2 linked regions of the Synechococcus sp. PCC 7335 genome follow. The protein of the gene in region 2 interacts with the protein of the main gene of each other region in a pairwise test. Links are inferred from orthologs where the notes say so. Each region holds a gene or a part of one and is shown on either strand. Other genes may lie near its edges.

What was found.
Region 1: the proteins of prmA (region 2) and rplK interact in binary tests that used the Escherichia coli proteins (3 or more experiments, as listed by UniProt). The link is inferred for Synechococcus sp. PCC 7335 from one-to-one orthologs.

The regions. Positions count from the first base shown.
Region 1 is NZ_DS989904.1:2,503,329-2,506,227, reverse strand. It holds rplK (50S ribosomal protein L11), read right to left. Parts: upstream 1,714-2,899; coding sequence 1,288-1,713; downstream 1-1,287. Other genes in the region: secE (preprotein translocase subunit SecE), read right to left, coding at 2,568-2,825; nusG (transcription termination/antitermination protein NusG), read right to left, coding at 1,781-2,437; rplA (50S ribosomal protein L1), read right to left, coding at 372-1,100. UniProt on the Escherichia coli protein: Forms part of the ribosomal stalk which helps the ribosome interact with GTP-bound translation factors.
Region 2 is NZ_DS989904.1:72,644-89,467, forward strand. The notes cover bases 6,487-9,240. They hold prmA (50S ribosomal protein L11 methyltransferase), read right to left. Parts: upstream 8,474-9,240; coding sequence 7,499-8,473; downstream 6,487-7,498. Other genes in these bases: S7335_RS00355 (RRXRR domain-containing protein), read right to left, coding at 6,487-7,274; serA (phosphoglycerate dehydrogenase), read right to left, coding at 8,528-9,240. Outside these bases: S7335_RS00315 (amidase), read left to right, coding at 1-116; S7335_RS00320 (TIGR03943 family protein), read right to left, coding at 128-622; S7335_RS00325 (ABC transporter ATP-binding protein), read right to left, coding at 641-1,447; S7335_RS00330 (ABC transporter permease), read right to left, coding at 1,459-2,346; S7335_RS00335 (ABC transporter substrate-binding protein), read right to left, coding at 2,402-3,448; S7335_RS00340 (amidohydrolase family protein), read right to left, coding at 3,516-5,072; S7335_RS26525 (Uma2 family endonuclease), read left to right, coding at 5,451-5,852; S7335_RS00350 (hypothetical protein), read right to left, coding at 5,907-6,119; more of S7335_RS00355, read right to left, coding at 6,159-6,486; more of serA, read right to left, coding at 9,241-10,108; radical SAM family heme chaperone HemW, read right to left, coding at 10,239-11,498; S7335_RS00375 (PIN/TRAM domain-containing protein), read left to right, coding at 11,657-12,742; S7335_RS00380 (IS982 family transposase), read right to left, coding at 12,900-13,778; S7335_RS00385 (FAD-binding domain-containing protein), read right to left, coding at 13,845-15,497; S7335_RS00390 (EAL domain-containing response regulator), read right to left, coding at 15,802-16,824. UniProt on the Escherichia coli protein: Methylates ribosomal protein L11.

The sequences.
Region 1 (2,899 bases), 2.4 Mb from region 2 along the record:
CCCAATCTAGAAACCAGATTGGGGCATACGTATCGAAGCAGTCTCGCGCAGTCTTGCATAGAGCTTAGCTATCAATCGCAAACCTCGGTAGGAGATTAAGTCTCAGTCTCTAAAACAACTAACCGCAAAAAGCCGATAGTTAAAATAGCTAGTGACACCTACTGTCTCTGGTCGCTATATTCGATTGTTGAAGGTTGTGAGCTATACACTATCGGAATCCGTGTTAGATTCCAGGACTAATTTTCTTCCATCTGCATCGCATTACCCGCAATGCCAACGTACTTATGCGCATCGAATGCTTAGCCTAACTAAGAACTCTATCCACAAAAGCGCAGCAAAGCGGTGGTATTTCTCTCACAAACGAAGTTCGATCAGCTTTCGCTGGAAACTAGCTCGCCTAGCTTTAGATCGCGTAAGGCCGAGACATCTACAGAAATAGATGGACCCATAGTCGACGATACAGATACCGAGCGCCAGAAGCGCCCCTTAGCTCCGGAAGGACGGTTGCGATCAATCGTCTCCTGCAGTGCCTTTAAGTTCTCTAGTAGATCTTCTGCTGAAAAATCAACCTTTCCAAACTTAACATGAACGATGCCAGTTTTGTCAGCACGAAATTCAAGCTTACCTGCTTTAAATTCTTCAATCGCGCTAGCAAGCTCGAAAGTGACGGTCCCACCTTTGGGTGAAGGCATTAGCCCGCGGGGGCCTAGCACCCGACCAAGCTTAGCGACTTTTGGCATCATGTCTGGCGTAGCAACCAGCACATCAAAATCCATCATGCCTTTGCTGATATCCTCAATTAGCTCCTCAGAACCAGCAATGGTTGCACCTGCTTCACTAGCTTCGTTCACCTTTTCGCCACGAGCAACAACAGCGACGCGCACATCTTGGCCAGTTCCTTTTGGTAAGGCAACGGTTGTTCGTAGCTGCTGATCGGTGTACTTAGGATCGATTCCCAATCGAATGTGAGCTTCTGCTGTTTCAGTGAATTTTGCAGTTGCCGTTTCCTTCAGGAGATTGACGGCTTCTAAAGGTTGATAGTCAAGCTCCGCATCTACCTTTTCATAGAGCGCCTGCATACGCTTAGATATCTTTGCCATAGTTCCTTTTGGGGTCAATAGCGAGACAACTGCCTCTCCCCCGGTAGTATTTACTGAATTGCTGCAAGCGATCCTTATCTATGATCTTTGTCTATAGATACAAGATCTTAAAGCTTGCAGGCTTTGAAATGGGAAAAACTGTGAAATTAAGATCGTGAAATTAAAGCCGTGGATTTAGGACCAAAATCTAGCCTGCAACCTCTACGCCCATATTTCGCGCAGTGCCTTCGATAATATTCATCGCCATCTCAATGTCGTTAGCATTAAGATCAGGCATCTTCGTTTCAGCAATTTCTTGCAATTGAGCACGAGTAATCGAACCGACTTTCTCAGTTCTAGGATTACCCGATCCCTTTTCGATCTTAGCCGCCTTTTTGATCAAAACAGAGGCAGGCGGGGTTTTAAGAATAAAGGTGAAACTTCTATCTTCAAAGACAGAAATTTCAACTGGGACAATTAACCCTGCTTTATCAGCCGTCCTGGAATTGTAATCTTTACAAAACGCCATGATATTCACACCGTGCTGACCCAAAGCGGGACCAATCGGTGGGGCAGGGTTCGCCTTACCGGCGGGAATAGCCAGTTTGATGAGCGCAACTACCTTTTTTGCCATTGATTAACTCTTACTTACTTAACGGTCGTGAAACTAGGTCACTTCTAAAGAGCATGATGATCGAAGATCAGCTCTCTTTTTTCACTTGATTGAACTCAAGCTCTACGGGCGTATCGCGGCCAAAGATAGAGAGCAAAGCCTTCAGCTTACTGCGCTCTGGGCTCACTTCAACCACCTCGCCCTCAAAGTCTTTAAACGGACCCGAGAGCACGGTGATTTTATCACCTGCTGCCATATCGATTTTGACAACGGGTGCTTGCTCTTGAGTCTGCTTAAAGATTCTTTTGACTTCGCCAGCACTTAGAGGCATCGGTTTTACATGGCCTCTACCGCGGCCTTGCGCTCTGCGCTGCTCTGCGCCCACAAAGTTGATGACGTGAGGCGTGTTCTTTACTACCTGCCACGCGTCGTCATCTAGGGCCATACGAATAAGCACATATCCTGGAAAAACTTTTTCCTCGATGCTGTGACGGCTACCGTCTTTTCGCATCTTGACAGCAGGCGTTTGAGGGATTTCTACCTCCAAAATCACATTGGATAGATCAAAAGTTTTCACACGTTGCTCTAGAGTGAGTTTGACTTTTTTCTCACATCCAGAAGCGACTTGGACCGCATACCATCGAGGCCTTTGGGTCCGTACAGTGACTTTTTCCTCTACTTGTCCGTCAGACTCTTTCTCCTCAAGGGCTTGAGACTCGTCGTAGTTAAGATCGTCGACAGCCATAATCAGACTCGCTCAAAGTTCGCTAAAAAACCTAAATAATACTGTGAAGGGGAATGTATTAGCTGCAGTAATGTCCTATAGCTGATAAGTGTCCAATACAGCACCTAAGACTACAGCACCAAAACCTGCCTTAAAAGATCTGGCGCGAGGCCCAACCAAATAGCTTGTCTACGAAGTAGATTAGCGTTGCGGATAGGCCAACCATCAGAATCACCGCAGCCGACTCACTGATCAACTGCTGACGTGTTGGCCAGATTACCTTAGTTAACTCTTCACGAGTGCCTTGGGCAAAAGCGTTAGCACTAAAGCTATCGCTTTTTTCTAGCTCGACGGATTTCTTACTGGCCTTAGCTTTGTTCTCAGCCTGCTTAGTATCTTTCTTAGCCACTGGTTATGATTCCTTGCCTACCCACAACAGTAAGCACTTAACTTGAGCACTTTAATCAATTAAAGCGCGTAAAA
Region 2 (16,824 bases):
TAGGGGCACAACTGATAGGACCCCTTTACGCTGATAGAGAACTTTTAAAGGCTGCAGAACAATGCTGGACAGTATTCAAGATGCATTTTGGTGGCGTGAAAAGACCTACAGGATGATAGTACCCGTATCAAAAAACGCCGTTGATATAGACTTTCTGGGGTTCAGGGATTGTTTCAATCTGATCAGGGAGGACCACGAGTACAGGTTTATTACGCACCGTCACTGTACCAAAGGTGCCTCGAACCTTCAGCCATATGTCATTTTCAAAATCATCGGCAGTGTCTGTATGAATCGATAATCCTAGGGGAACCGTATCAGACAGGCAACAGCGAATCACCTGGCGTGCTAATACAAATTGCTGAGGCGCACCTGGAAAACTTCGGTATACGAAGCCAGTCACATCTACTGGCTGCCCTGGAAATATCTCTAAAGGTTCTCGTACCGACGTAATTAACCGTCTCCACTGCAACACATTACGCTTTAACGGGTCAGGTTCTTCTCCGGCAGGCTCAGCATAGGCCCAGATATCAATCGCAGGCTTATCATCCATTTGATCCGCTTTGCTCGGCCCGCCTCCTATCCACCGGCTCAGATTTTGCACAAAAGGAAAACGACGAGTCATCAGCCTATGCAACTCTCCTCACTTAATCCGGGTATCTAACATCTCGGCCAATTCCTGCTCTTCAAAAGCCCTTACGACTTCCGAGCGCAACCGATCCACAAACAAGTTGCGATGGTAGGCAAAATCCTCACTCATCATGTCGCGAGGGCGCGGCATGTTTACCGTTACCATCTCCAGCATTCGCCCAGGATTGGCCGTCAAAATCAGTACGCGATCTGCTAAGTAAACGGCTTCATCAATATGGTGCGTTACAAACACCACCGTTTTCCCCGTCCCCTGCCAAATTTTCAAGAGGAACTTCTGCATCTGATGACGGGTTTGCACATCTAAGGCCGCAAACGGTTCATCCATTAGCAGCACCTGGGTTCCGAGGCACAGAGCCCGGGCAATGCAGGCTCGCTGCTGCATACCACCAGAAAGCTGATGAGGATAGCGATGGGCCGATTTGAGTAACCCTACCTGTTGTAGATATTCTTTGGCGCGCTTGTGGCGATCGCGCTTCCCCATTCCCTGTAAGTTCAACCCGAAAGACACGTTCTCAATCACCGATAGCCAGGGAAACAGCGACGCCTGCTGAAAAATCATCGATCGGTGAGTGGAAGGCCCGTCAACTAGTTCACCACGAAATGAAAGAGACCCCGACGTGGGTGACTCTAGCCCAGCAATCATGCTCAGCAGCGTACTTTTACCGCAGCCACTAGGGCCAATGACGACCAAAAACTCTCCTGGCTCTACCGAAAAGCTGATATCGTCAATAGCCAGGTTGGGCTCGGCGGTATCAGGATTCCAAATCTTGCTGATGCGATCGCAAACAATCTCACTCATGCTTTATTCTCCTATATCTGCGATGACCCTTTCCACCACAGCACCCGCCGCTGTAACTGACGAAAAACCACATCTAGTAAGTAGCCCACTACCCCAATCACGGCCATTCCCAAAAACATCAGCTTGGCATTAAACATTTGCCTTCCTACCATCACGATTGCCCCTAAGCCCGTATTTACCCCCACCATCTCAGCCGCAAGTACAGCCATCCAAGCCGCGAAAAAGTTAATTCTCAAGATAAAGAACAAATCAGGAATCACCGCAGGTAACACCACCTTGAACATTACCTGTCGGCGAGTCGCACCCAATACCCTGGCTGTATTGATATACAGCTGATCTACATTGTTGACCGCATTTACTGTTGCCAACGTAAGCAAAAAGAAAATGCCAATAAACACCACAAAAATAGCCGCTCCATCGCCAATCCCAAACGCCATAATCGCAAACGGAATCCAAGCAATTGGAGCAATTGGGGCTAGCAGCGTAATCACCGGCAGTGTGAGCTTACCAAACAAATCAAAATAACAAGCCAGTCCGCCTACGCCCAGAGCCGCAATAAACCCTAGAACAATTCCTGCCATCACTCGCTTTAGCGTCGCCACCACAGCAGTCAACAACACAAAATTACCGCCCGTGCGTGTCACGCCAATTTGAGGTGCTAAAAACTGTTCCTGATTTTTAATTTCAGCGAAAAACTCATGGGGCGGCGGCAAAATTAACGTGTTGGTCCAGCCTAGTGCTGTTACCAGCTCCCAAATACCGATAAATAATGCCAATGACAGGCACCACCACATCACTGAGATCGCTATCTGCCGCCGCCAGTGCTTTCGCGCATTCGCTTTAGGCCGAATAGTCACAGGTATTTTCATCGGCTCATCAGCCACGCGATCAGCAGTCATCTCTCAGTCCCCATTATTCAGTCCCCGCTATTGAGTTCCTCACTATTCGAGTTACCTATGTTGTCACCTTTACCTTCACCTGCTCCCATAGCTCCGGACTTTCGGCAATCACTTCTTCCAACAAAGAGAAATTAACAAAATTGTCGTCTAAGTCAGTGTTGATGTAATTCAGCTCCCTCATACTTTCAGCTCGACTATACATAAAGTCACGTTTGTCGCGAATATCAACACCTGGCGGCTGCGCTTGAGCAGAAGCCAGCAAGCTGTCCATATCAGTCTTGTAGTACTTATCAATAGTGACCTCAGCGGCCTTAGCAAAGTTACTCTCAATCTCGTACTGAGCCTCAAAGAACACCCGAATCACGTCCTTTACCATCTCGGGTTCTTCAGCGATAATCTCGTTACGTACAGCTAAGACACAATCGGGATAGCCACTCCCATAGATGTCTACACCATTACCCAAAACGTTGCCATTGGTCTCTGTTTTTGCCTTCGTGGCATAGGGTTCAATATGGCTCACCGCATCGACCTGACCGGCTACATAGGCATTAAGTAACTCGGTGGAGTCGCCCAGATATACCATCTCCACATCGTCATAGCTCAGCCCTTCTTGCTTTAAGTAGTCATACACAATCACATCTAGGGTATCTGCTTGGAAGGTAGCGACTTTCTTACCTTTGAGATCGGCAAAGGATTTGATCTCGGGTTTGGCAACCACAATGAGTCCTTCTACTCCGCTACCGGCAACTACTTGGAAGGAAGCACCTTGGGCGTAGGCTGCGATCGCATTGGTGAATGGAATCACCGCCATCTCTACTTTCCCCGTCGCCAACTGCACCGCCACATCAGCAGGCATCGGGGTTAGCGCCGCTGTCCCTTTGAAGCCATACTTAGCAAACAGCGCTTGTTCCGCTGAGTAAAACAGCGGCATATTACACAGCCCAGCGCCGTGTGCAAACTTTATTTCGCGTCCCTCCCGTTCCCCAGAAGCAGCTGTATCATTACTAGTGCAACTACTCAAGAAAGACAATAAGGGAGGCGTCAAGGCGGCCCCTATACCCATCTTAAAAAAGCGGCGACGACCTGTACGAAACTGAAACATGATGAATCTCCTTGATCAATATCTGTAGAAAACTGTCTGTAGAAAACTGTTGTTTAATGCTGAAACTTTAAGGCGCGTGATAGTTTTGGCAGCTAGTGCAGTAATGAGACTCATACCCATTTGGATTCAACCAGCCGTCATAAACCTTTTTCACATACGGAAAAACTTCTTTGGCCAGCTCTCGCCGCCTTAATTCTTGAGGTGTTAGCGGAGCCCTAAGTTGCTCAGCTAACTCAGCTAGCAGCTCATCCTTATCTACATGCGTAAACTTCCCATCTTGCAAAATCACCTCCCCCGCCACCATGACTGCCGAAATTCCACGAGGGCGGCTACGGTGAATCACCGCATCTAAAACAGAAATTGTGTCATCTAAGTAGGGGTAGGCCAGATGTGCCCAGTCCATCACGACCAAATCTGCGGCCTTACCTGGGGCGAGCACGCCTACCTCATCAGCAAACCGCGTCGTTTTTGCGCCATTTTCAGTCGCCATCTGAAACACTTGTGGCGAAGTCGGCACGACAGAATCCATTCCTGGCACTCGATGTAGCTTCAGCACCAACCGCATTTCCTGCAGCATATTGCGGTCGTCATTGATGCCTGCTTCATCGAGACCCATACCCACTGTCACGCCTTTCTGGGCATACGCGTTCAGCGGCGCAATGCCGCTTTGCAAACGCAGATTAGAGCTGGCATTGTGACAAATCATCGTCCCGGTTTCAGCAATTAAGTCAATGTCCTCTTCGGTGAGCCACACTCCATGTCCCAGGGTCAAGTGCGGACCCAAAACGCCTAATTTGTGGAGGTGCTTTACCGCTGAGGTGCCCGTACGACGATGGGCATATTCCATTTGATAAGGGGTTTCTAGCAGGTGCATATGCATGCCCACGCCATACTTATGCGCACGTTCTGTTTGCGTCGTCAGCGCATGATCATCGCACCAGTGCAAATTCGCTGGGGCTAGCTGTAAGCGGATTCGGTTGTCAGCTTTGTTCTCCCACGCTTTCCACAGCGCCTCAAAGAACCATAGATAATCTTCTAACGGCACCTCGTGAGACTTCAGAATGGCTTCCATGTCCGCCGCGATACTGGGCGGCAGCTTAGATACAAACTCGTCATTTGACTCATATACAAAGTGGTTTTGCGTTCGTACTCCAAAGCAGTAAGAGACTCTCATGCCAATATCAGCGTAGGCCTGAAGCACATTCGACGAAATCTCCGACCAGCGAGGCGCAGGCCCAGGTAACCACCCATGAATATGCTGCACGGTGGTAATCCCCGACTCAATCATCTCAAAAGCTGAGTACATCGTGTCGAGATAGAAATCGACGTCCCGTGCCGACAGACGACTAGCGAACCAAAGCTCTAGTGGATAGTCTAGCGAGCCTAGCTGAAAAGGGGTCAAACCCACGTGATGGTGGCTGTTCACGAAACCTGGCATCACAATATGATTGGCCGAACCCAGGATATGATCGGGTTCGTATTTAGCCGATAGCGCTTGATACGAGCCTATCTCTACTATTTTTCCACCTTGTTGAAAAATAGCACCATCTTCGATAATTTCGGCTTCAGTGCGACTCAGCACCCGGCAGATAACTTGCTTACCACGAATGAGGGTAGAAGACATGACATGACCTGCAAAAGAAACAGAGAGCCTCAAAATTGAGGTTACTGAGTCTTTCTCAAGAACAGCCAGCTTACAAGGTTTACCTTTAGCCAAAGACAACTAGCGCACCTTGACAAAAGCCACTCTATCAAAAGGCTTCAGAGATGTTGCGCTAGTGGGAAAAAACTACTTTGTAGGACTAAACCACGCCAAGCTTGGTCCATTTATAGTAGAAATACTAGGCGGATACTCAGGGGTAAGCTGTATGCATTGATACCTTTATCTCATCTTGGAAATGATCTTAATGTTCAGAAATGAGCTTAATGTTATGAGAAGTGCCTGTTCATGATTATCTTGTTCGTGTTGCCATCCAACGGGAACTAGACTTTGCTTCGACCCTTGCCATTCGCCCGCAGGGATAGTTCAAGCGTTTCCAGAACTCCGCTGTACCTTTGGAGCCCGCTCAACTGTTTTAGATATTGCTGTTTTTGGTCAGAACGCATTCCGTGTGATCTCGATGGACAGGTTTCAAACTCATTCAATCTGCCGCCAGATTGGACAATCGAGATTCTCTCACCTAGTCAGAGTCGAACACGGGTGACTCGTAACGTTATCCACTGCCTTAACTATGGGTGTGAAATGGGATGGATTATAGACCCCGCAGAGTCCTTGATATTCACCTATGGCTTAGGTAAGTCAGTGAGTATATTTGAAGACCTCACAGAAGGCTTACCTACACCTGAATCTGCAGCAGCCGTTAACCTGATACCAGGCGATGTGTTTGGTTGGCTGCAGGTGTAGTTCAGTATCTACTGGTTACTCGGCCTTTGAGCAACAATCTGAAACGTCGGTGCGTTAGCAGCTCCGACGATGTGCACTTGTCCAGAGAAAGATAGCTACGGTAAGAGCGGGGGTGATGATCAGAGCGATCGCCACCCAGTTGAGCGCGGAACCTGCCAAACCAGCAACTGGCAGCAGCGGCCCACCAAACTTGATCAATACGCTCAGAGCTGCTGACGAGACGAGCACTTTTGCTAAGAAGATCAGTGTATCCTTTGTGCTGTTCATCTTGTTTTACCTTGAGAGACCCACGCTATAGCTGCTGGCTTAGCGTGCGGAGGGATAAAGAGCTGGTTGAGTGACGCGGGATGCGCCCGAAGCCAGCAGCCCAGTACTTCGCTTCATTAGCTGAACCTTGCTAGCCGTGAACTGAGCTAACCGCTTCCAATTGCTGTCGCTCACAGAAACTTGCTTAGCCGTGTCACCAGACACCCAGCCAACGAATGACCGACCCGCTTTTTCAGCCAGTACCAAATCACCTTTACGAAACCCGTGGCGGGTAGTCGTGCCGCCATAGGCTCTGCGAATGCCGCCTTCGCGAAACTGCAACAGGTGAAGCTGACGCCGCGAAATAGGGGGTCTGCGAATGACAGAAAAAGCAGCAGGGGTAATCGCAACCGCCCCTTTCCACAGTGCCCCATCTGACTTTAGCGAATGCACCGACTCGTATCTAATAAACTCTGAACTGGCTAGCGCTACCCCATCGACTGCATGAGTCTCAGGCGTTTGGTCAGACTTCTTTTGAGACTTGAACAAGCCCAATGCGCGACGCAGGTTCGCGGTGTCGTAGCCAAACTTGGTGACTAACTCGCAACGGTTTACTATCTGTTCGAGCATCCAGTTCTGGCCGACCATCACCGGACTAAAACGATTGTCGCCTTTCGCCTTGACTAGCTCGTACACAACTTTAGAAACTGGGAAGATAGCTTGCAGCTCTTTGAGTACTCGTAACTCAAGTTGACGGTTCGCTCGAATAGAGGGCGCTACCTTCTTGCTTTTGCGGTTGTCGAATCGCTTTTGACGATGGTTCCTGAACTGAAACAAAACGTTTCGATTAATTCGTCTACTTCGCCTAGTCCGACGCATCATCGCCCGAGTCGCCATCCGCTTCCTGACGGTCTCAAAAGGCAAGACCAGATGCGCCATCAAAAGGGTAGCTTTAGCTGACTGAACGCCGATGCCAGAGTATTTCTTGCCTGGGTCGATGCCGACTACAACCGATTGAGTTTCGGTGCCTGATGGCTCACCAGTTAGCTGCACATAAAACACGCCAACATCTGACCATTGCTTGACGGCTTTTCCTGCCTTTAGCCAGCGCCGCACCCGTGAGGGTTTGGCGGGCATCAAAGGTTGGTGGTTTTTATCTACAACGGGAACACGCATAAGTGTACTCAGTGAGTTGATATAATCCAGCGCCGAAGCCCTGTGTAAGTCCCTTCCCGCACCAATGTCAGCATGGCTTGCCATAACGCAACGCCTAGCGACTTCTAGGCTTAGAGTGAATCCGAACGAGGGAAGTATTCGGAAGTCTGTGACAGACATTGGCTCGGTGCGGTAGTCAACGGTTTAACTTAGGGATGAGCCCCCCAAGCCCCTGCTATAGCCCGCTAGGGTTTAGCGTGGGTAGTTGACTTAGGCTTTGCCAGTTCGATTGTCATAGCGCACCATTCGTCTTGATAGGTCGTGCCTGTGACTTGCCAACCGCGTGCCGTCAGATGCTCTTCCACCCAGGCGGCTTTACTGGTCAAGATGCCGCAGAGAATGCCCCAGGTGTGCTCGTTGGCCAGCTCGCTAAGGCGAGGAATGATTAGCCCAACGATAATCTCTGAGAGGATATTGCAAACAATTCCATCTACGGGGCCTGCAGCCATCTCGACGACTTCGCCGACGCTGCCTAGCCGAATTTGTAATGCTTCTGGATCGATATCGTTCAAGTTGGCATTGTCCCTAGAGGCCCTAATCGCCAGCGGATCTACGTCTGCTGCGTATACCTGCTTGGCACCATACAGCAAAGAGACAATAGACAAAATCCCCGAGCCGCAGCCAATATCAGCAATTACCGCGTTTGCTAGCTTTTGTTCGGCCTGTTCTTCTAGCGCCTTCAGGCATAGCTGAGTAGTGGCATGGGCCCCAGTCCCAAAGGCACTACCTGGATCGAGCGTCAAGATAGTGCGATCTGTCTCAGGCGGCTCCATCCAAGCTGGATTAATCAGTAGGCGATCGCCCACCTCCTCCGGCTGCCAATGAACCTTCCAGCTGCTAGACCAGTCTTCTTCAGCAATCAGCGACCAGCTCACCTGTGTCGTCGGCTCTAGGCCCATCTGCACTTCGTCATCGAGGATAGTTTGCCGGAGCGTTTCAAGCGTTTCATGCTCGAACTCAGTCGAAAGCAAATAGGCTTTCACCACACAGCGAGTGCCCACTTGCTGACTGGCTGTCCCTTTACTTTCTAACTGGGAAAAGTACCAGTAAACGCTCTCTTCAAGTGTGAGCGGACAGTCGACAACAACTTCCCACCACTGGTTATCGGTAGGTGCAAAGCTGTTTGGCTGAGCAGCTGTTTGGCTAGAGGGAAATGGCATGAAAATTCAAGAAGTACCTACGTATTCTGCCCAGCGTATTCTGCTCGGCTCATCCTATAGCACCACTACATAAGCGTCACGGATGCCCTGCTCCTTTTTAATCTCTTCTAGGATGCCAGCAGGTAGTGGATCGTCAATGCTGAGCACCATCACTGCATCCCCTCGAACAATCTTACGGCCTACCTGCATACTGGCAATATTGACATTGAAGCTGCCTAACAAGGAGCCAATCTTGCCGATAATTCCTGGCATATCACGGTGCAATGTAAACAGCATGTATTGTGTTGGCGGCACGTTGATAGGAAAGCCATCCATGTCAATGATGCGAACCTCACTGCCACCTAGCAAAACGCCTGTGACCGAATGCTCACCCAAAGATCCTTTTGCCGATAAATACAAGGAGCCCGTGTAGTCTTCTACCGTCGTATCGCGAGTTTCTACCACTCGAATTCCGCGTTCTTTGGCCTCGATTGAAGCATTGACATAGTTCACTCGCTCTTGCAGGGCATTAGACAACAGTCCTTTAAGAGCAGCGACGACAACCGGTTTGGTATCGTTTTGAGCCAGTTCACCTTGCAGCTTGATATTCAGTTCTTCAATTCGACCGCCAGCTAGCTGACCGACAAAGTTGCCAAGCGTCTCGGCCAGATTCAAATAGGGACGCAGCTTTTCTAACACGTCGGGCCGCAAGCCTGGAATGTTGACCGCCGATCTAGCTGGCAGCTCTAGCAAAACGTCGCGAATTTGCTCGGCAACATCGACGGCGACATTGACCTGCGCCTCTGCGGTGGAAGCCCCTAAGTGAGGTGTGAGTACTAAAGGTTTACCAACGGCCCTTAGCGGGGACTCGCCTAGGGGTTCTTCGCTATACACATCGAGAGCTGCCCCCGCAATTACGCCATCGTTCAGCGCTTGTGCTAAGGCTGCCTCATCGATAATCCCCCCGCGAGCACAGTTAATGATACGAGCAGACGGCTTCATCTTAGCAAGAGAGTCAGCGTTGATTAAGTTGGCTGTATCTGGTGTTTTGGGAATGTGCAGCGTAATGTAGTCAGATTCGCTCAGCAGTAAATCCATTTCGACCAGGCGGCATCCTAGTTCTTCAGCGCGATCGCTAGAGATATACGGATCGAACGCCAGCAGATTCATTCCCATTGCCCGAGCCACCGTGGCTACGTGGGAGCCAATTTTGCCTAGACCCACCACACCCAACTTCTTTTTGTAAACTTCTACGCCGGTAAAGGCTTTACGATTCCACTCTCCGGCTTTCATCGACTCATTAGCCGCTGGAATAAAACGCGACATCGAGAGCATCATCGCCAACGCATGCTCAGCAGCGGCGATCGTATTGCCTTCTGGAGAGTTGACAACGACAATACCGCGACGGGTAGCCGCCGGAACATCTACGTTATCGACGCCGACGCCTGCTCGACCAATAATCTTCAGGTTCTTACCTGCTTCTATGACAGCTTGAGTCACCTTGGTTCCAGAGCGAATCATCAACGCATCATAGTCAGGAATGATGGCAACCAGTTCGTCTAAGGGCAGTTTTGTTTTGACATCGACAGTGGCAACCTGGGAAAGAATATCCAGTCCGGACTGATCGATAGGATCGGAGACGAGTACCTTGGGCATAGAAGTTGTTAGAAGATTTCGGACTTACACAGACGGCTATGTTACTGCAAAGTGGCGGCTTCTACTTTAAGGTTGTGATTGTCTTTATTAATCAGCAATTAATGGCGCCCTCGATTGCAGCCTCGGTTCGCTACTCGCTATGTGCAACGTCCTCAAGGGCGTTAAAAGCATCGGTAATCACGACATTAGACATCAAGAAACCTTCGGGATCGCTGAGCTGTATACGATCTGTTGGCCTAAGTTTGATTGCATTGGAATCATCTAATAAAGCGGATTCAACTGAAGCAGATTCAACTGAAGCGGATTTAATGGTGAGCCAGCCGTTTTGGAGATGAGGGGCGATCGCTTTACCCAGCGCTTGTAGTCCCTTTTCTCCATAAATCTGATGAACGCCCCCTAAAGCGATGCCCGCAGGTAGTCGTAGTCCCATCATAATTGATTCAACCACTTGCTCTTCTGGGTCGATAACAGGGTCTGCTGTTCTACCGCCATTTTGAATAAATGCATCTACCCACACTTGATAGCGTTGTTGAGTTCGAGGTCGATCGATGCGCTGGTGGTTCAAGTAGCTAGTCGCACCCATCCCAAACCCGTAGTTTTGTTGGCAGCGCCAATAGGTCAAATTGTGTTGGCTAGCGTAGCTGGGCTTAGCATAGTTACAAATTTCGTAGTGTTCATAGCCGTTAGCGCTCAAAACTGAACGGGCAACGCGGTACATCTCTACGGTGAGATGATCGCTAGGCAAAGGGGCTTGTCCCGATATGTAGTAGCGACTAAAAGCGGTTTGGGGTTCGACGATCAGATCATAGATAGAGAGATGCTTTGGACCCAGTGTGATCGCTTCTATTAAAGCCGCTTGCCAATCTTTCATGACTTGATAGGGCAACCCCAAGATCAAATCTAGGCTGAAGTTCTCGATCCCAGCTTGCCGCAGTAGCTCAACCGCATGGAAGATATCTTCGCGCCGATGAAACCGCCCTGCCGCCGCTAGCAGTTCATCTTTGAAAGCTTGCACGCCTAGACTCACTCGATTCACGCCCGCTGATTTGTAGCCTCGAATGTGGTCGAGGTCAAACGTCGCCGGGTCCATCTCCATCGTGATCTCCGCGTTTGGTGCAATGCCAAATCTATGGGCGATCGCCGCCAGAATTTCTTCTACCTGTGTTACAGACAGCAGCGAAGGCGTTCCCCCGCCGAAAAACACCGTTTTCAGCGGCCTTTTGTCGTAGATAGGGGTTGCGGCAATCTCTTTTAGCAGCGTTCTGGTGTAGGTGGCCATCGTGTTAGACGTGTCGCCCCGCTTCTTTTCGCCTATAACCGTGATGGCAAAATCGCAATAGAAGCAGCGTCGACGGCAAAAAGGAATATGGATATAGGCAGAGGTCACCATAGCGCTGCTATGCACAAGAGGTTACAAAAAAAGTGAGAAGACCAGCGAACGATAGATCAACCCCTATAATGGCCGTAATCCTAATCACAGCAATGCTTTTAAGCGGGTTGCGCTTTTCCTTACGGCTCTACACTTCTATCCGGTTTTATACATAGCTTATGCTCGACGCACTCATTGTATTTTCATTCATCCTTACCGGGGCAGCCGTCGGCTTTTTTAGCGTCGAGCTTCTTCCCGACTCAGCCCTCAATCAAGTCAGTAATATTGAAGGGCTAGAGTCTGTCACTGCTGGCTTTGGTGCGCTAGTCGGCGTTGCTATCGGCTTGATTGTACAGACTAGCTACCGCCGCATAGAGCGGCAGATTACCGAAATGCCGCCGGACCGACTGCTAGCAAGGGCAGTTGGCCTAGTCGTAGGGCTACTCATTGCCAACCTCATGCTAGCACCGCTTTTTCTGCTACCTTTTCCAGTCAAGTTTAGCTTTATCAAACCCGTTACAGCGGTCATGGGTAGTCTGATATTTGCCGTCACTGGCATGAGCCTAGCGGAAACCAACGGTCGCGCCCTCTTCCGACTGATCAATCCCAATAGCTACGAGACCCTGCTGATTTCTGAAGGTACCCTCAAACCGTCTAAGTCCAAGGTACTAGATACCAGTAGTATCATTGATGGCCGCATAGAAGATCTGCTCAAGACTGGGTTTATTGAGGGTCAGCTACTGCTACCGCAATTTATCCTACAAGAGCTACAAAGAGTTGCTGACTCAGCTAGCGATCAAAAACGAGCTAGGGGCAGACGGGGCCTAGACATCATCAACCGCATTCGCAAGAACTATCCCGATAGAGTCATTGTTGATCCAGCAGACTATGACGACATTAATGCGGTCGATGCCAAGCTGGTCAAGCTAGCTCAAGAGATGAAGGCAGACTTGCTGACCACAGACTACAACCTAAACAAAGTCGCAAGCGTCCAGCAGGTGAGTGTATTGAACATCAACGACCTGGCCAAGGCGCTCCGTCCTACCTACCTACCTGGAGATGATATTGAGATTCGAGTGCTAAAGGAAGGGAAAGAACCCTCACAAGGCGTTGGCTATTTGAATGATGGCACCATGGTTGTTGTTGAAGAAGGTAACGAGTACATTGGCGACAATTTAGTCGTCGTCGTCACCGGGGCTTTGCAAACCTCAGCGGGTCGGATGATTTTTGCTAGACCTAATCGCTCTGCTATGGCCTCCTCATAGTCTTTACTAAGCTCGGCTCTAAAGACAGGCTCAGCTCTAAAGACACTCAATCTAGGCCTAGCAGATTCAGCTGAGCGTGGTCTTTTTTAGCTTCGCGTTTCTGACGGCCTTTCTGGCGAACTTTTTGCCGTTTTGACTTGTTTAACGTCAGTTCGGGTTAAGCAGCAGGGGGAAGTTCCCATTCCATATGGAGAGAAGGCTTCTTCGGTTGGTGGCAATAAGCAATCAGTCCACAGAGGATGTTGACCCAGCAGTTGACCGGACTACGGTGACGAGAATGCTCTATCTGCGAAATGTTCTTCAGTTGGTCGATAATCGTTTCGATGATGGAACGTTTGCGCGAGAGTAGCTTGTCAGTTAGCCGCACTAGCTGGTTCTTCATGTTGCGCCGAGGCTTAGCAAAGAACTCGATGTTGAACGCGTCGAGTAGTTGCTTGGCCAGCTGCTTCGATACATAGCCTTTGTCTGCGCAGACTTTTCCCCATAGTCCAGTAAGTAAGTCAAAGGCGGGCTCACGGTCGTCCGTATTGCCCGGGGTCAGGGTGAGGTTGAGCAGTTCACCGCACTCGTTCACCACGAGGTGTAGCTTGAAGCCATAGAACCAGCCGACAGAGGTTTTGCCCCTAGCTGCCGTATCTTTGCAGACCTTATGCTGCCAAATGCGACGGTTGTGGCAGACCGATAGACTGGTCGCATCGATAAAACTAATGCCTGTACAACGGCCGAAGCAGCGCTTCAGATAACAACACAAGGGAAACAAACAAGAGGGCGTCCATTCGACAAAGCGGTTATAGCTGACTAGCGTTGGAAACGCTTGCTTCCAGTACTGGCATACATGATGAACGTAGTAGTGTTTGAAGGTGCGGTAGTGGCTTTGGTGAAAGCCGATGAGTATCGTCATCACTTCGCTTAGGCTCAGCGAACGAGCGCGTTGTCGCGTCTTTAGATGGTGGCTTAGCAGTTGACGCTGCCAGAGGGGTTCAAACACTTGGCAGAAGTCATCGACGTGGCAGAACAGTTCTTCTAAGCTGAACATAGTGGAGGATAGGGCTGATGGGTTTTACAACTTCAGCTTACCTATCCTCCTTTCTTCGAGCTTTCCTTATCCCGAACTGACGTTGTTTAGCCAGCCGCCGTGGGTAACGAACCAAGTGCGAAGAATTTTGGATTGTTGCTTGTCCAGGCAATCTAGATCTAGCGCAGCAGGGAAAAGGCTATCGGTGTTCTTTTGGGTCCAGCTGACATCGCTAGGGAAGAGATCTGCGCCGAAAGGAGTGACGTCTTTTGGCATCCTAGTCAGGAAGGGGTTGATGTCTGTAGCGTGGATGATATGGTGGCGAAGATCATCAATCCGTTTGGTTCGGCGATCGCGCGCCTGTGCATAATTCAAAATCGGCTGAGGATATCCCTTCACCTTTGGCGGCGTTCCTAGCTGCTCGGGCTTGAGATGTCTTAACTCTGGTAGCCAGCGATAGACAAAACGACCTTGCGGATCGCAGCGATCAATCGCTTCTTGCTGCGGATTGTAGATCCGAATCCACGCTTTATTTAGGCAGTGAGTGACACCCGCCTGCTGAGCCCACTGATAGTGATCAATCGGACAGTCGCCATCAATTAAATAGCGCATGAAATGCAGAGCGCCATATCGCCAGTCCATGCCAATTAGATTGCAAAGGAAACTAGCATAGATAGCGCGGACACGAAAATTAAGTGCGAGCCAGCCACCAGTTTCTTTTAGGCAGCGAGCCGCAGCATCAATGATGGGATAGCCCGTCTCACCATTTTTCCAAGCCTCGTAGTGCTCAAAGTTATCGTCCCAGCCGCCGTTTTGAAGCTCCTCAGCAGGCAGCAAGCTATCGCTTGGTCCGGTTTCAAAAGGGGTATAGAGTGATCGCACTTCAAGCTGCGGCAGATACCGAAACCGCTGTGTAAACCCACTGCCCCATCGCAATCGAGAAAGTAGCTGATGAGCACTGCGCTCAACCCTTTTATCGGTCCACCAGCGGGGGTCTGCCTGCCTGTCCCAGATTGTCTGTGCGCACTCCCGAATAGAGATAGCACCATACTTGAGATACGGACTTAGGCCACTAGTCGCGTTCGCACTTGGATAGGAAAGCTGCCAGTAATACCGTTGAGCTTTGCGTTCATCAAAAAAAAGATTAAGCAGCTTACGGGCCTCGATAGTGCCCCCTTGAGGCACCAACATGCCATCTGAGATATGGCCAACCGCTTCCAACGATGGCAGTTCATCAGATGAGATGTCGGGGGGAACTTCGATTTTTTGAGGAGTCGGGATTTGAGGCGATCGCACGCTTTGATACCAAAGCTGTCGATAGTCCGGATAGGGGACCAAATCAGGTGTGCCACCTAAAGGTTCAAACCAGCGAACTTTTAGACCTTCTCTAGTTAGCGCTTGGTTCAAGCGTGCATCTCGCACACGTCCATAGATCCGTTCATAGTCTATATAGCTATAAATGCCATCAGACTGAGTCTCTCTAACTAGTTTCGGCAGCACCTCTACTGGATCGCCTGAGCGCAAAATCAATCTGCCGCCACGCGATCGCAAGTCCTCATCCAAAGCCGCAAGACAGCTCAGCATAAACCGTACTCGCCCCGATCCCGTTTCTGGATGCTTCAACAGCGCCCGATCAAATACAAAGACAGGGACAATCAGGCCTCGCCGGGCGGCTCGATAAAGCGGCTCGTGGTCTGCAATTCTCAGATCTCGGCGAAACCAAACAACAGTACGATTCATGCTGACAAGAAATGACCTCGACACTTGCTGTACAAAGGGTTGCCGCTAGCGATTGTTTACACTAAGACTCCACCGACGTGATTAGTCTCTACCCCTAGACCAACATCCCAAAGTCGATCTCATGATCGACTATTGGGATCATAAGACAATAGCAGTTCATCCGAACTACTATTCCCCGAGTGTAGATTGCCTTGAACGATGACTTGGAAACATATACTGGCTATGACTTTATCTTCAGGCAATAGCCTTTCTAGAAAGACTAGCCGCCAAAACTAGCAGTTAAAACCAGTTCGCTAGCCAGTAGTTAGTCGCTGGCTGGCTCTAACCAGCTATAAATTGGCGTAGACAACAACGCAGCTACCTCGTCCGCACCGACCGCTTTATGAAATAGATAACCCTGACCATACTGGCAGCCTAGCTTTTGCAGTTGATTAAGCTGCGTGCTATTTTCGATACCCTCGGCTACCACTTCCATATTCATTGTCTTGGCCATACTAATAATCAGCGGGACAATTCCCAGGCTGTCTGGATCATCGGTGATTGACTTGACGAATAATCTATCTACCTTCAAGCAGTCAACGGGTAGCTGGTGCAGATAGCTCAGCGCAGAATATCCTGTACCAAAATCATCGATACTTAATCGAATATTCTGCTGCTTTAGCGCCTGCAAGATTTCATCTACTAATTCATGATCTCCAATCAGAGCCCGCTCCGTTAGCTCCAACCTCAAGCGGTGTGCAGAGATACCTGCAGAGTCTATACAGTGCTGTATGTGGCTTAGAATAGAAGGCTGCAAAAGCTGCTCTGCAGCAATATTGACGCTAATCGTAATCTCGCTATCTAGCACACCGGCTTTTTCCCAGTCAGATATGTGCATGCAGGCCATCTTTAGGACCTGTGCGCCTAGCTCAACAATAAAGCCTGTTTCCTCTGCAAACGGAATGAAATCGTTGGGCGGAATTAACCCTTCTACCGGGTGCCGCCAACGCACGAGGGCTTCAAAGCCGACTACCTTCATGCGCCTTATATCAATGATTGGTTGATAGTGAACCTCGAATTCTTCCCTTTGCAGGGCTAGGCGCATACCTGTCTCGAGATTCAATAGCTTCACAGCCAGATGGTGCATGCCCGGTTCAAACCAGCAATACTTGAGGTGCATGTGTGCTTTGGCTTGATACATCGCTACATCCGCATCGCGCAGCAAATGTTCTGCAGAAGCATAGCTGCTATCGCCCCATACCATACCAATACTGGCAGTAGAGAAAATATTGTGCCCAGCGAGCAAGAAGGGTCGAGAAAGGATTCCATAAACAGTTTCAGCAAAAGC